3 regions of the Streptomyces sp. NPDC001816 genome follow, and region 3 is predicted to be linked to each of the others. Evidence: riboswitches for the same ligand, from Rfam matches in the RefSeq annotation. Region 3 holds a riboswitch; each other region holds the start of a gene.

What was found. A riboswitch is a leader RNA that binds a small molecule or an ion and turns the genes downstream of it on or off. The one in region 3 is predicted to bind cobalamin.
Region 1: it holds a riboswitch for cobalamin, as region 3 does, so the genes downstream of both, ACFYZZ_RS11270 (prenyltransferase/squalene oxidase repeat-containing protein) here and ACFYZZ_RS08490 (CbtB-domain containing protein) in region 3, are expected to answer to the same signal.
Region 2: it holds a riboswitch for cobalamin, as region 3 does, so the genes downstream of both, ACFYZZ_RS10730 (SpoIIE family protein phosphatase) here and ACFYZZ_RS08490 (CbtB-domain containing protein) in region 3, are expected to answer to the same signal.

What each region holds. Positions count from the first base shown of each region.
Region 1 covers NZ_JBIATY010000003.1:57,584-60,846, reverse strand. The annotation lists gene ACFYZZ_RS11275 (SCO2322 family protein) at 1-585, opposite strand, end outside; gene ACFYZZ_RS11270 (prenyltransferase/squalene oxidase repeat-containing protein) at 582-1,811, opposite strand; cobalamin riboswitch at 1,921-2,056, opposite strand; gene ACFYZZ_RS11265 (phosphotransferase family protein) at 2,115-2,780, shown strand; gene ACFYZZ_RS11260 (hypothetical protein) at 3,030-3,263, opposite strand, start outside.
Region 2 covers NZ_JBIATY010000002.1:1,020,329-1,023,591, forward strand. The annotation lists gene ACFYZZ_RS10725 (gas vesicle protein K) at 1-251, shown strand, start outside; gene ACFYZZ_RS10730 (SpoIIE family protein phosphatase) at 1,127-1,387, opposite strand; cobalamin riboswitch at 1,696-1,829, opposite strand; gene ACFYZZ_RS10735 (GNAT family N-acetyltransferase) at 2,066-2,593, shown strand; partial or broken gene ACFYZZ_RS10740 (IS5 family transposase) at 2,603-3,010, opposite strand; gene ACFYZZ_RS10745 (IS110 family transposase) at 3,032-3,263, opposite strand, start outside.
Region 3 covers NZ_JBIATY010000002.1:606,216-609,478, reverse strand. The annotation lists gene ACFYZZ_RS08505 (histidine phosphatase family protein) at 1-254, shown strand, start outside; gene ACFYZZ_RS08500 (hypothetical protein) at 261-614, opposite strand; gene ACFYZZ_RS08495 (CbtA family protein) at 707-1,459, opposite strand; gene ACFYZZ_RS08490 (CbtB-domain containing protein) at 1,481-1,702, opposite strand; cobalamin riboswitch at 1,739-1,881, opposite strand; gene ACFYZZ_RS08485 (MMPL family transporter) at 1,998-3,263, opposite strand, start outside.

The sequences.
Region 1 (3,263 bases), on a different contig from region 3:
GATCGGCAGGCCGAGGGAGGGGCCGCTGTCCTTCTGCCGGGGCTTCTCGTCGGCAGCCGTCGGCTTCTTCTCCGTGCCGTCGGCGGACACCTGCTCCCCGCAGCCCTTGTGGGGATACCCGGCGATCGCGCACAACAGGGCGTTGGTGTCGTAGCGGAGCGGCTTCGCGGTGGCTGCCAGGGCCTCGGCCGTCGTCGCGTCGGGGGAGACGCGCGCGCAGGCGGTGCGGCGGGTCGGCGGGGTCTCGCCGGACGGGGCGTCCGCGGGCGTGCCGAAGTCGATGACGAGGGCGACCCGCTTCGTACCCGGCTTCGCGGGCGTCCCCGCGCAGATCGTGGCGAAGTCCGCCGTGCCGCGCGGCCGGCTGGCGTCCGCGGAGTCCTCGCTCACCGCGAAGCGGAAGCCCTGGATCGCGCCGTCGTCGGGACGGGCGGTCGACGGGCCCTGGGTGGCGTACGTCCAGCGGCCGCCGTCCCGCTCCCAGAACGACCAGTAGCGGTAACCGGTGGCGTGCGCCTGGGCGGCACCGGCGAGGAGGACGAGCGCGGCGACCAGCAGGGCCGCGGCACGGCGGACGGCGGTCACAGCTGCTGCCGCTTCCGGCGGCCGCTGAGCAGGATGCCGATGCCGACGCCGAAGACGAGGCCGGCACCTACGATCCACCAGACACCGGTGCCCGAGTCGTGCTCGGCGCGCTTGCCGGGCTCCGCGGTGGCGGCGGCCTTCTGCGGCGCCGGGCCCGTCGCGTTGAGCGCCTGCGCCAGGTCCGTGCCGCCGAAGTCGTGCGGGTCCTCACCCATCGCGTGCGCGGCGAAGACCAGCTCGGCGTAGGCGGCCGGGCCGCTCTGCTCCGCCCACTTCGCCGCGTTCTTCTCCAGCCAGGCGTACGGCTTCTTCGCCTGCCCCGCCCAGCCCTTCGCGGCGAGCGCGACGACCGCGTCCGCCGTGTTGCCGTAGTCGGGCTGGTCCTTGGCCCCGGGCAGGGCGGACTTCAGGTACCCGTCGGAGTTCATGGCCTTCCCCAGGTAAGCGGCGCCGTCGCTCGCCACCTCGGCCGGGGTGGGCTTGTCGGAGTTGCGGCAGATGGAGCTCTGCTCCGGGGCCTTCCCGGCCTTCGGCGCGAACCCCTTGTCGAGCGCGCCCAGCACGCCGGCCGCCGTCGCGTCCGCGTTGGCGACCAGCTTGCCCTTCTTGTCCGGCTGGTAGGCGAGCGCTCCGCCCCCGGTGCCGTCGCACGGCAGGGAGAACTTGGCCAGCAGCTCGTACGGGCTCTTGCCCCGAACGTGCAGCTTGGCGGGGTCCTGGCCGACCGCGGCGAACGCGCCGATGACGACTCCGGTGGAGTTGGTGTCGCTGGGAGCGCCGGGTGAGTAGCCCCAGCCGCCGTCCTCGTTCTGCAGCGTCGTCAGCCAGACCAGGGCCTTGCGGACCTCGGCGTCGTGACCGCCGACCGCCTGCAGCGCCTGGACGGCGGCGGCCGTGCTGTTGGTGTCGGGCTGGGCGCCGCCCTTGCCCTCGCAGGGCTTGGCGGTGTCGGCCCGGAACGCGGCGAAGCCGCCCTTGTCGCACTGCTGCCCGACCAGCCAGTCCACGGCCGAGCCGGCCGGGCGGTAGCCGAGCGTCCGCTGGGCGAGCAGGGCGAGCGACTGGCGCCAGACACCGTCGTACGTGGGGTCCGTCTTGCCGAACAGACCGGCCGGGATCGTCACCTTCGCAGGCGCGGACGGGGACGGGCCGGCGGCCATGGCGGGTGCGGCGGCGGCCAGCACACCTACGGCGGCGAGAGCCGCTGCACTGCGGCGGACGTTCATGGTCGGCGACTGCCTCTCCTGCGGGGAACCGGCAGCGCACGGGAACACCCGGGCGGCTCGGCTCCGTAAACCTCGACGGTGCCGTGCGCTGCGGGTCGCCGCGCACGCGAGCCGGTCAACGTCCCGGGCGGGGCAGTCCGGCTCACCGTCCGGGGCGGACGATTTACGGTTGCGGGTCAGCGCCGGAATTGCACCGGCTTCCCCCCGTACGGGTGTGATGACGACGCCGCCACTTTACCGGCAGCCGTGCGCGCGCTGAGGGGTGGCTGTGGGCACAGCGGGACGGTGACTAGGGTCACGGCCATGACAGCTACGGGGAGACTGCTGGGGTCGGGGCGTTCAGCCGATGTGTACGAGATCGACGAGGCGTGGGTGCTGCGCCGGGACCGCGAGGGCTGGGGGGACGCGGCCGCCGAGGGGGCCGTGATGGAGCACGTGCGCAGGCATGGGTACCCGGCGCCCCGGGTGCGGCACTCCGGCTCGCGCACCGACCTGGTGATGGAGCGGCTGTCCGGGCCGACGATGCTGAGCGGGTTCGCCGAGGGCCGGATCGACGCCCGGGAGGCGGGCGCGCTGCTGGCCCGGCTGCTGCGGCAGTTGCACGCGGTGCCCGGTCGGGACGCCGATGACCCTGAGGCCCGCGTGCTGCATCTGGACCTGCACCCGGACAACGTGATGCTCACCCCGGACGGGCCCCGGGTCATCGACTGGTCCAACGCCGAGGATGGGCGTCCGGGGCTCGACTGGGGCATGACCGCGGTGATCCTCGCTCAAGTCGCCGTCGGCGGCGAACCGCTCGCCCCTCCGGCCCTCGCGATGCTCACGGCCCTGCTCGCCGACCCCTCCGATCTCACGGAAGCGGGACTGGCCGAGGCCCGCCGGCGCCGGGCGGTCAATCCGACGATGAGCCGCCGGGAGGTCGAACTGCTCGGGGATGCCGAGAAGTTGATCCGGTCGCTGGCTTTCTAGTGCCGGGACACTGGTCCGCATGCGGCCGGGCCGTGGGGCCGACGGCCGCGCTCAGGTGGTGGGCCATGTGGCGCAGGGTGTGAGTGGAGTCCGTGGGGGTTTCGCCCTTTGCCGCCCAGTGGCGAGGGGGTCTTCGGGGTCTGCGTGGGCGGCTGCTGTGACGTGGTTGCTGGGTTGCGAGGTGAGGGCGATGCGGTCGGGTGGTGGGCGCGAGGTCGAGGGGGTGTAGCCGGTGCGGGTGTTGGCCTGCTAGGCGGCGTACGGCTGGGCCGGTGGGGTGACGGCCACGGTCAGGTGGCGGGCCATGCGGCGCAGGGTGTGCGCGCAGTCCGTCGGGGTCTCGCCCTCCGCCACCCAGTGCGCGAGGCGGTCCTCGGGGTCGGCGTGGGCGGCCGCCGTGACGTGGTCGCCGGGCTGCCGGGTGAGGACCATGCGCTCGGCGGACGGCTCGTACGCGGCGGCCGGGTCCATGTCCAGGTGGGT
Region 2 (3,263 bases), 410 kb from region 3:
ATCCGGACACCGTGGAACGGGACCTGGTCAAACTGGTTCTGACCATCGTCGAGCTGCTGCGCCAGCTGATGGAGCGACAGGCCCTGCACCGGGTCGATGAGGGTGACCTCACCGAGGAGCAGGAAGAACGGCTCGGTCTGACCCTGATGCTGCTCCACGACCGGATGTCCGAACTCTGCGACCACTACGGCCTCACGCTCGCCGACCTCAACATCGACCTGGGACCACTGGGGACGCTGCTTCCCCCGTGAAGGCTGCGTCGGTCGCCGTTGTGCACCCTCGTACGGCCCTGAGACGGCCCGAGGCTCGGCCTGTTGGATGGGCTCTGACGTCACAGCTCAGGATGCCGGTGGAGCACGGTCGTGCCACGCTGGGAGAGGTTGCGCCGCTCCGAGCGTTCGGTGGACGCATGGCCCTGCCACACAAGGACTCCGACATGGCCCGTGACGCCGTCCCACTCAGAACGGCCAATGCGAACCCACGGCCGTGGCACGCAGCCGCGTCGGGTACGACCGTCCTCGCAGCAGCACTGATGATCTTCGGTGTGCGGCACTGCACAAGCACGGTCTTGATCACTGACGCCAGGTAGGTGGCCCATCTGGTCGTCTTGGCCGAGTCAGGCTGCTGTGGCTACGCGTGCTGGTGGCGGCGCGGTGGTGAAGGGGCGGTTGTCGCGAAGAAGAGCCCACAGAACGGCGGCGCGGCGGCGTGCGAGGGCGATGACGGCGGCGCGGCTGGGTGCGGAAGGCATCGCTGATCTGCCGGTCGAGCTGCTTCAACCGGCACCTGTCTGTGTCAAGCGGTTCGGGCAGCCTCCGTGCTTCGGCAGTCGCGGATGAGCTGGCGACAGATCACATCCGGGCGGGACCGGGCGAGTCGTCAACCGCGGGTGATGCTCGTTCATGCCGCCCTCGTCGCAGGCAACGCCCAGGCGATTGATGAACGCCGGCTCGCTGCATGCCAGGACCCGCCGCAACTGCTCCCGCCACTGCGTGTAGTAGGCACCTGCGTCGGGTCGTTGTGCTGCCATGCCGAGATCAACGAGTGTCGGCGGGCAAGAGGTTGTACGCCGGACGGGCAGAGTCCTGACGTCGGTTGCGGCACCTGGCCGCGGGCGCCGACCGGATCAGGTGCCGGCCGGTGGGGTGGAGCGCAGGGCGAGCAACGCGATGTCGTCGGTGCTGTCGGCGCCGAGCCCCCTCAGCAGTTCGTCGCAGAAGACGTCCAGGGGCTCGCGGGCGAGGGCGGCGGCGTGCTGGCGCAGCCGGGTCAGCCCGTGGTCGAGGGATTCGCCGCGGCGCTCGATCAGTCCGTTGGCGAACAGCAACACGGTGGAATGGGCGGGCAGCTCGTCGATGGCGGTCGGGCGCCGGTGCTCGGCATCCATGCCGATCAGCAGCCCCGCGCCCGTCTCCAGAGGACTCTGCCTCCTCCTCCCGGTGCCCTCGGCGCTCTGAGGTTGAGCAGGACGACGTCACATGTAGAGCCGCGCCCTGCCTGGTCGCGGCCCGTCCGCGAGTCGGTCTCCCGCTCGCGGGCCCGCTGCGCCCCTGGCTGAGGAGTCCGCGGTCGCGGCTCCAACCCTTCGGCGTGGAGATAGGGGGTCCGACAGCAAAGATGCCCAACACTTTCCGAGTTGGGCATCAGGTCCGTGCGCGCGCTGTCCCGGTGCCCTGCCGAAGGACCCGGCCAGGCGCCGGGTTCGTTCGGGCAGGCAGGTCCTCGGATTCTCCGGCCAGGGAGGTACACCGTTGTGGGACAGTTCCGGATTCTCACCGGATTTCCCTGCGACTGCTCGACTCGACTGTACCGCTGGCCCGGCGAGGTGCGCGGGACCACCGTCGGCGGTCTTGCACCGCCTCGTGCCACCGTGCGTGGTGACGGCAGGAACCGTTCGTCTTACTGATCATTTCAGAATGAAGTGCTTGGCCAGACGGTTGTGCGCTGCGAACATGCGATCTCCACTGGGCAGTGGAGGACCCAGCACCTGATGACGCAGTGTCGGCTCTGGCGGCTCGCATAGGCTGGCCGGTCTCATCCGACGCACCGCGACGAGGATCAGCCCATGTGCAGCAGCACCAGGATCCGCCTGATAGAGCCCGCCGATGCCGCCCCGATCGCCGCGCATAGAGTGCGGGACTTCGAGGCTTTCCGGCCGTGGGAACCGGCCCAGCCGGCCGACTTCTTCACCCCGGAGGGCCAGGCGGAGCGGATCGACAGGCTGCTGGCCGGATACCGGGCCGGCGCGGCCTGGCCGGGTGTGGTACTCGCCGACGACCGGGTGATCGGGCAGGTCACCGTCGGAGGCATTCTGCCGCAGCCCCACCTTCGCCGCGGTTCCGTTGGTTACTGGATCGCCAGCGTCGCCCAAAATCAAGGGCACGCCGGGCGCGCCGTCGGGCTTGTACTCCAGGTGATGACGGACGAACTCGGGTTGCACCGCGCTGAGGCGTCCACCAATCTGGAGAATCTGCCGTCGCAACGGGTGCTGCGCCGCAACGGGTTCAGCCCGTACGGCGTCGCACACTCCTCGATCTTTCTCGACGGGAGCTGGCGGGATGGGCTGCTGTGGGAGCGGGTCCTGGGCGACTGACTGATCGTTTCACAACGAGGTCTGCAGGCGGCGGAGGCATATGAGGCTGCAGGCCAGTTCGAGCAGGCCGTGATGGAGGTCAGCACGTCTTTCGTAGCGGATGCGGAGTCGTTTGAACTGGTGAAGCCAGGCGAAGGCGCGCTGGACTACCCAGCGGACCTTGCCCAGTCCGGAGCCGTGGGCGGCATCGCGTCGGGCGATCACGGGTTTGATGCCGCGTTTCCACAGCAGGCGGCGGTACTTGTCGAAGTCATAGCCCCGGTCGGCGTACAGTCGCCGGGGCTTGCGCCGAGGGCGTCCCCGCAGGCCCCGGATCGGGGGAACCGCGTTCAGCAGGGGCAGAAGCTGGGTGACGTCGTGCCGGTTGCCGCCGGTGAGCGTGACGGCGAGCGGGGTTCCGTGCCGGTCGACGATCAGACATCCGATGGGGTTAAGCGGTCAAGCTGCGGCAGTGAGGATGGGCTCGGGGCGGGAGGGGAAGGCGATGGTTTCGTCGTAGTGGACTTGTTTGTCGAGGCAGTGGTGCAAGCACCCGATCATGCGGTTGAAGAGATTTCGCAGGGCTGAGATGTGCCGGTCGCCGGTGGTGCGTCTGCGGTCGTAGTGAGCCCTGGCGCCGACTGAGGCCGTCAGGGACGCGAACGACCAGACGTAGCCGGCAGCAGCGAGA
Region 3 (3,263 bases):
ATGGCGGCGAGTCGGTGCGGGAGCTGTGTGCGCGGGTCGCGCGCTGGCTGGAGACGAGTGGGCCGGCGGACGGCAGGACGATCGCCGTGGTGGAGCCCGAGGTCGTACGGGCCGTGGTGGTGCACGCGTTGGGCGCACCCGAGGCGGCGTTCTGGCGCCTCGACGTCCCGCCGCTCACGGCGACGGAGGTCACCTGCCGGTCCGGGCGCTGGAACGTGCGGCTCGGACACGGCCTCGCCCAGCCTGGCGAGTGACGGCGGTCAGAAAGTCGCGTCCCGATGGCGACGCAGCAGTGCCGCTATCGCGCACCGCAGGCAGTCGGTGTCCGTGGCACCGGTCGTGGCGTGGTCGCCCTGGCAGTCGGGCACCGCCCGCCGGCCCGGGCCCTCATCCCGGGTGCTGCATACGGTCGTTGGGCCACCGACCAGGGCCTCCAGCTCGTCGAGCAGTCTCTCGGTCCGTTTGACCTGCTGGGCGAGTACCCGTACCCGCGCGCTCTGGCCGCCGATCTGGCGTCGGCTGGCGATGAGTTGGGCGTACTCCTCCATGGTCAGGGCGACCGCCTCACGTCCGCCGAGCGTGATGTGGCGCGGTTCGGGACGTCGTCTGGCCACTCGGCTCCTCCGCTCGTCGCCTCCGCCGGTGTCCCGGAAACGCGAGAGGGCCCCCGGACGGTTCCGAAGGGCCCTGTCGTGTCCTGAAGGGATCAGTGCGTGGCGGGAACTCTTCGCCCGGACGCGGTGGTCGCGGGCTTCGGGTTCAGCTGCCGCTCGGCCAACTCGCCGAAGAGCAGGCCGAATCCGCCCCACAGAACGGCCTGGATGGCCAGTGCGGAGAGGCGGAACCGCCACAGCAGGGTGGCCGGGAAGTCCTTCGGCACCTCGTTGACGACCGGCAGGAAGGCGTACGCCAGGCCGATCGCGACGGCGAAGGCGGCGACCGCGACGACGGACGCGTACCAGGTGCCCAGGGTGGGTGCGAGGCGCTTGCCCAGGATGGTGGCGGCGACCGCCAGGAGCACGCTGAGCAGCATCATCAGGAAGTACAGGGTCGTCCGCCTGCCGATGGTGTCGGGCTCACCGACCGACGGCGGGTTGGCCGGGTACTTCAGGAACGGGACGACGTACACGGCGAGCAGCGCGCAGCCGGACAGCAGCAGTGCGGTCGCCCGCGGGCTGAAGCGGCCGACACGGCCGAGCGCGACGCAGAAGGCGAGCGCGGCGATGCCGCCGAAGGCGACCCCGTAGACGAGGACACCGGTGGCGAGGCCCAGGGTGGACTGCAGGGAGCGGGAGACGACCTCCATCCCGTGCTCGTGAGTGTGGGCGTCCTCGAAGCTGATCGCGCTGTCGACGTTCGGCTCACCCAGGAAGTAGGCGGCGACCAGGGCGAGCACGCCGGCGGCCAGGCCGGCGAGCATGCCCCGGACGAGAAGGTTTCTCACGGTTGCGGAGTTCATGGTCGAGCGGCGTCCCTCGCGTCAGTGGCAGGGGAAGCCGAGCAGGTGGCGTGCGTCGTGCACCCACTCGTGGACGTCCGTGCCGTTGAACACGGAGGTGGCGCCCTGCTCGGCGCCGACGAAGTACAGCAGGACGAGCATGAGGATGCCGAAGAAGACCGCCCACGGAGCGATCGCCTTGAGCGGCAGCGTGGCGGGAACGGCGGGGGTGGTGGCTGTCGGCTGGGCGACGGTCTGCGCCATGGCAGGACCTCCTCTGGGAGTTCGCGTCCCATCTCGGTGGTGCACATGACGACGGCCACGGGTCTGACTCACGGGACACCCAGGGGTGTTCCGCATACAGTGGCGCGACCGTTCCGGATTCCCACCGGCTTCCGTCTCGCCGTCGTCGATATCGGACAGACCGTACCGCGTGGCGCGTGCACGGCCAAGACCGCCTCGTCCTTCGTGATCTTCCTCTCGCGTCGGCCGCTGCGCTGACGGCGGGTCGGGTCTGCCGGGCCCTGCGGCCCGGCAGACCTGCTCCGTCCTCGTGCCGCTAGCCGCGGCGGCCCGACGGATCGGGTGCGACCGTGTCCCGGTTCTGGCCGGGAACCGAACCGGTGTCAGGCGATCCGGCACCGGCCGCTTCCCGCGCCTGGTCCCCGTGGCCCGGCCACCACGCCGCATGGCCGATCAGCGCGGTGAGGCTCGGCGTGAAGAACATCGCCATCACGAAGGCGGCGACCGCGATGCCGAAGGAGACCGCGAAACCCATCTCTGTCAGCAGCGAGTTGCCCGCCAGCATCATGGTGGCGAAGGTAGCCGCCAGGATGAAGCCGGCCGCCGCCACGGTCGGCCCGGCGTGCCGGAGCGCCATGCCGGCCGCCTCGCGGGGCTCGCGGCCCTCGCGGGCCTCCTCGCGGAGCCGGGCGATCATGAGGATGTTGTAGTCGGTGCCGATGGCGACCACGAACAGGTACATGATCACCGGGAGCATGAACATCAGACCCGAGTGCCCCTGCCCCTCCTGGAAGATCCAGACCGTGGCACCGAGGGTGGCACCGAAGCCGAGGCCCACCGAGGCCATCAGGTACCAGGGGGCGACCACACTGCGCAGCAGCAGCCCCAGGATGATCATGATGAGGAGGGCGGCGACGGGGAAGACCGTCCGGTAGTCGTGGTTGACGGCCGTGGCGATGTCCTTGTAGATCGAGGACATGCCGCCGACGACGGCTTCGGTGCCCTTGGGGGCGTCGGAGTGCGCGACGTCGCGCACCTCGCCCACGGCATCGATCGCCTTGTCCGTCGACGCCTCGTACTTGAGCGTGACGGTGAAGTCGGCGGTGGTGCCGGCCTTGTTCAGCTGGGTCAGGCGGGCGTTCGCGACGCCGTCCACGGCCCCGAGCTTCTGCGCGTACGCGTCCAGGCCGGACTTGTCCAGCTGCTTGCCGTCGGTGCTGGACAGGAAGACGTCGGTGGGTGCGGCGGCGCCCGCCGAGTACGCCTTCTGCATCTCGTCCTGGACGACCATGGATTCCTTGGTCTTGGGCATGGAGCCCGCCGCCAGGTCGAACGTGGCGTTGAAGCCGAGGGTGCCGAGCGACAGTGCGACCAGGACGAGGCCGGACACCGCGGCGGTCAGCGCCGGGCGGCGCTGCACGCCGCGGCCGAGGGCGGCGAACCGGGCGTTCTCCGGCTCCCGTTGCCAGGACTTGGAGGGCCAGAAGACCTTCGGTCCGATGAGCGAGACCACGGCCGGGATCAGGGTCAGGCCCGCGACCAGCGTGGCGGCGACCGCGATGGCGAGTGCCGGGCCCATCTG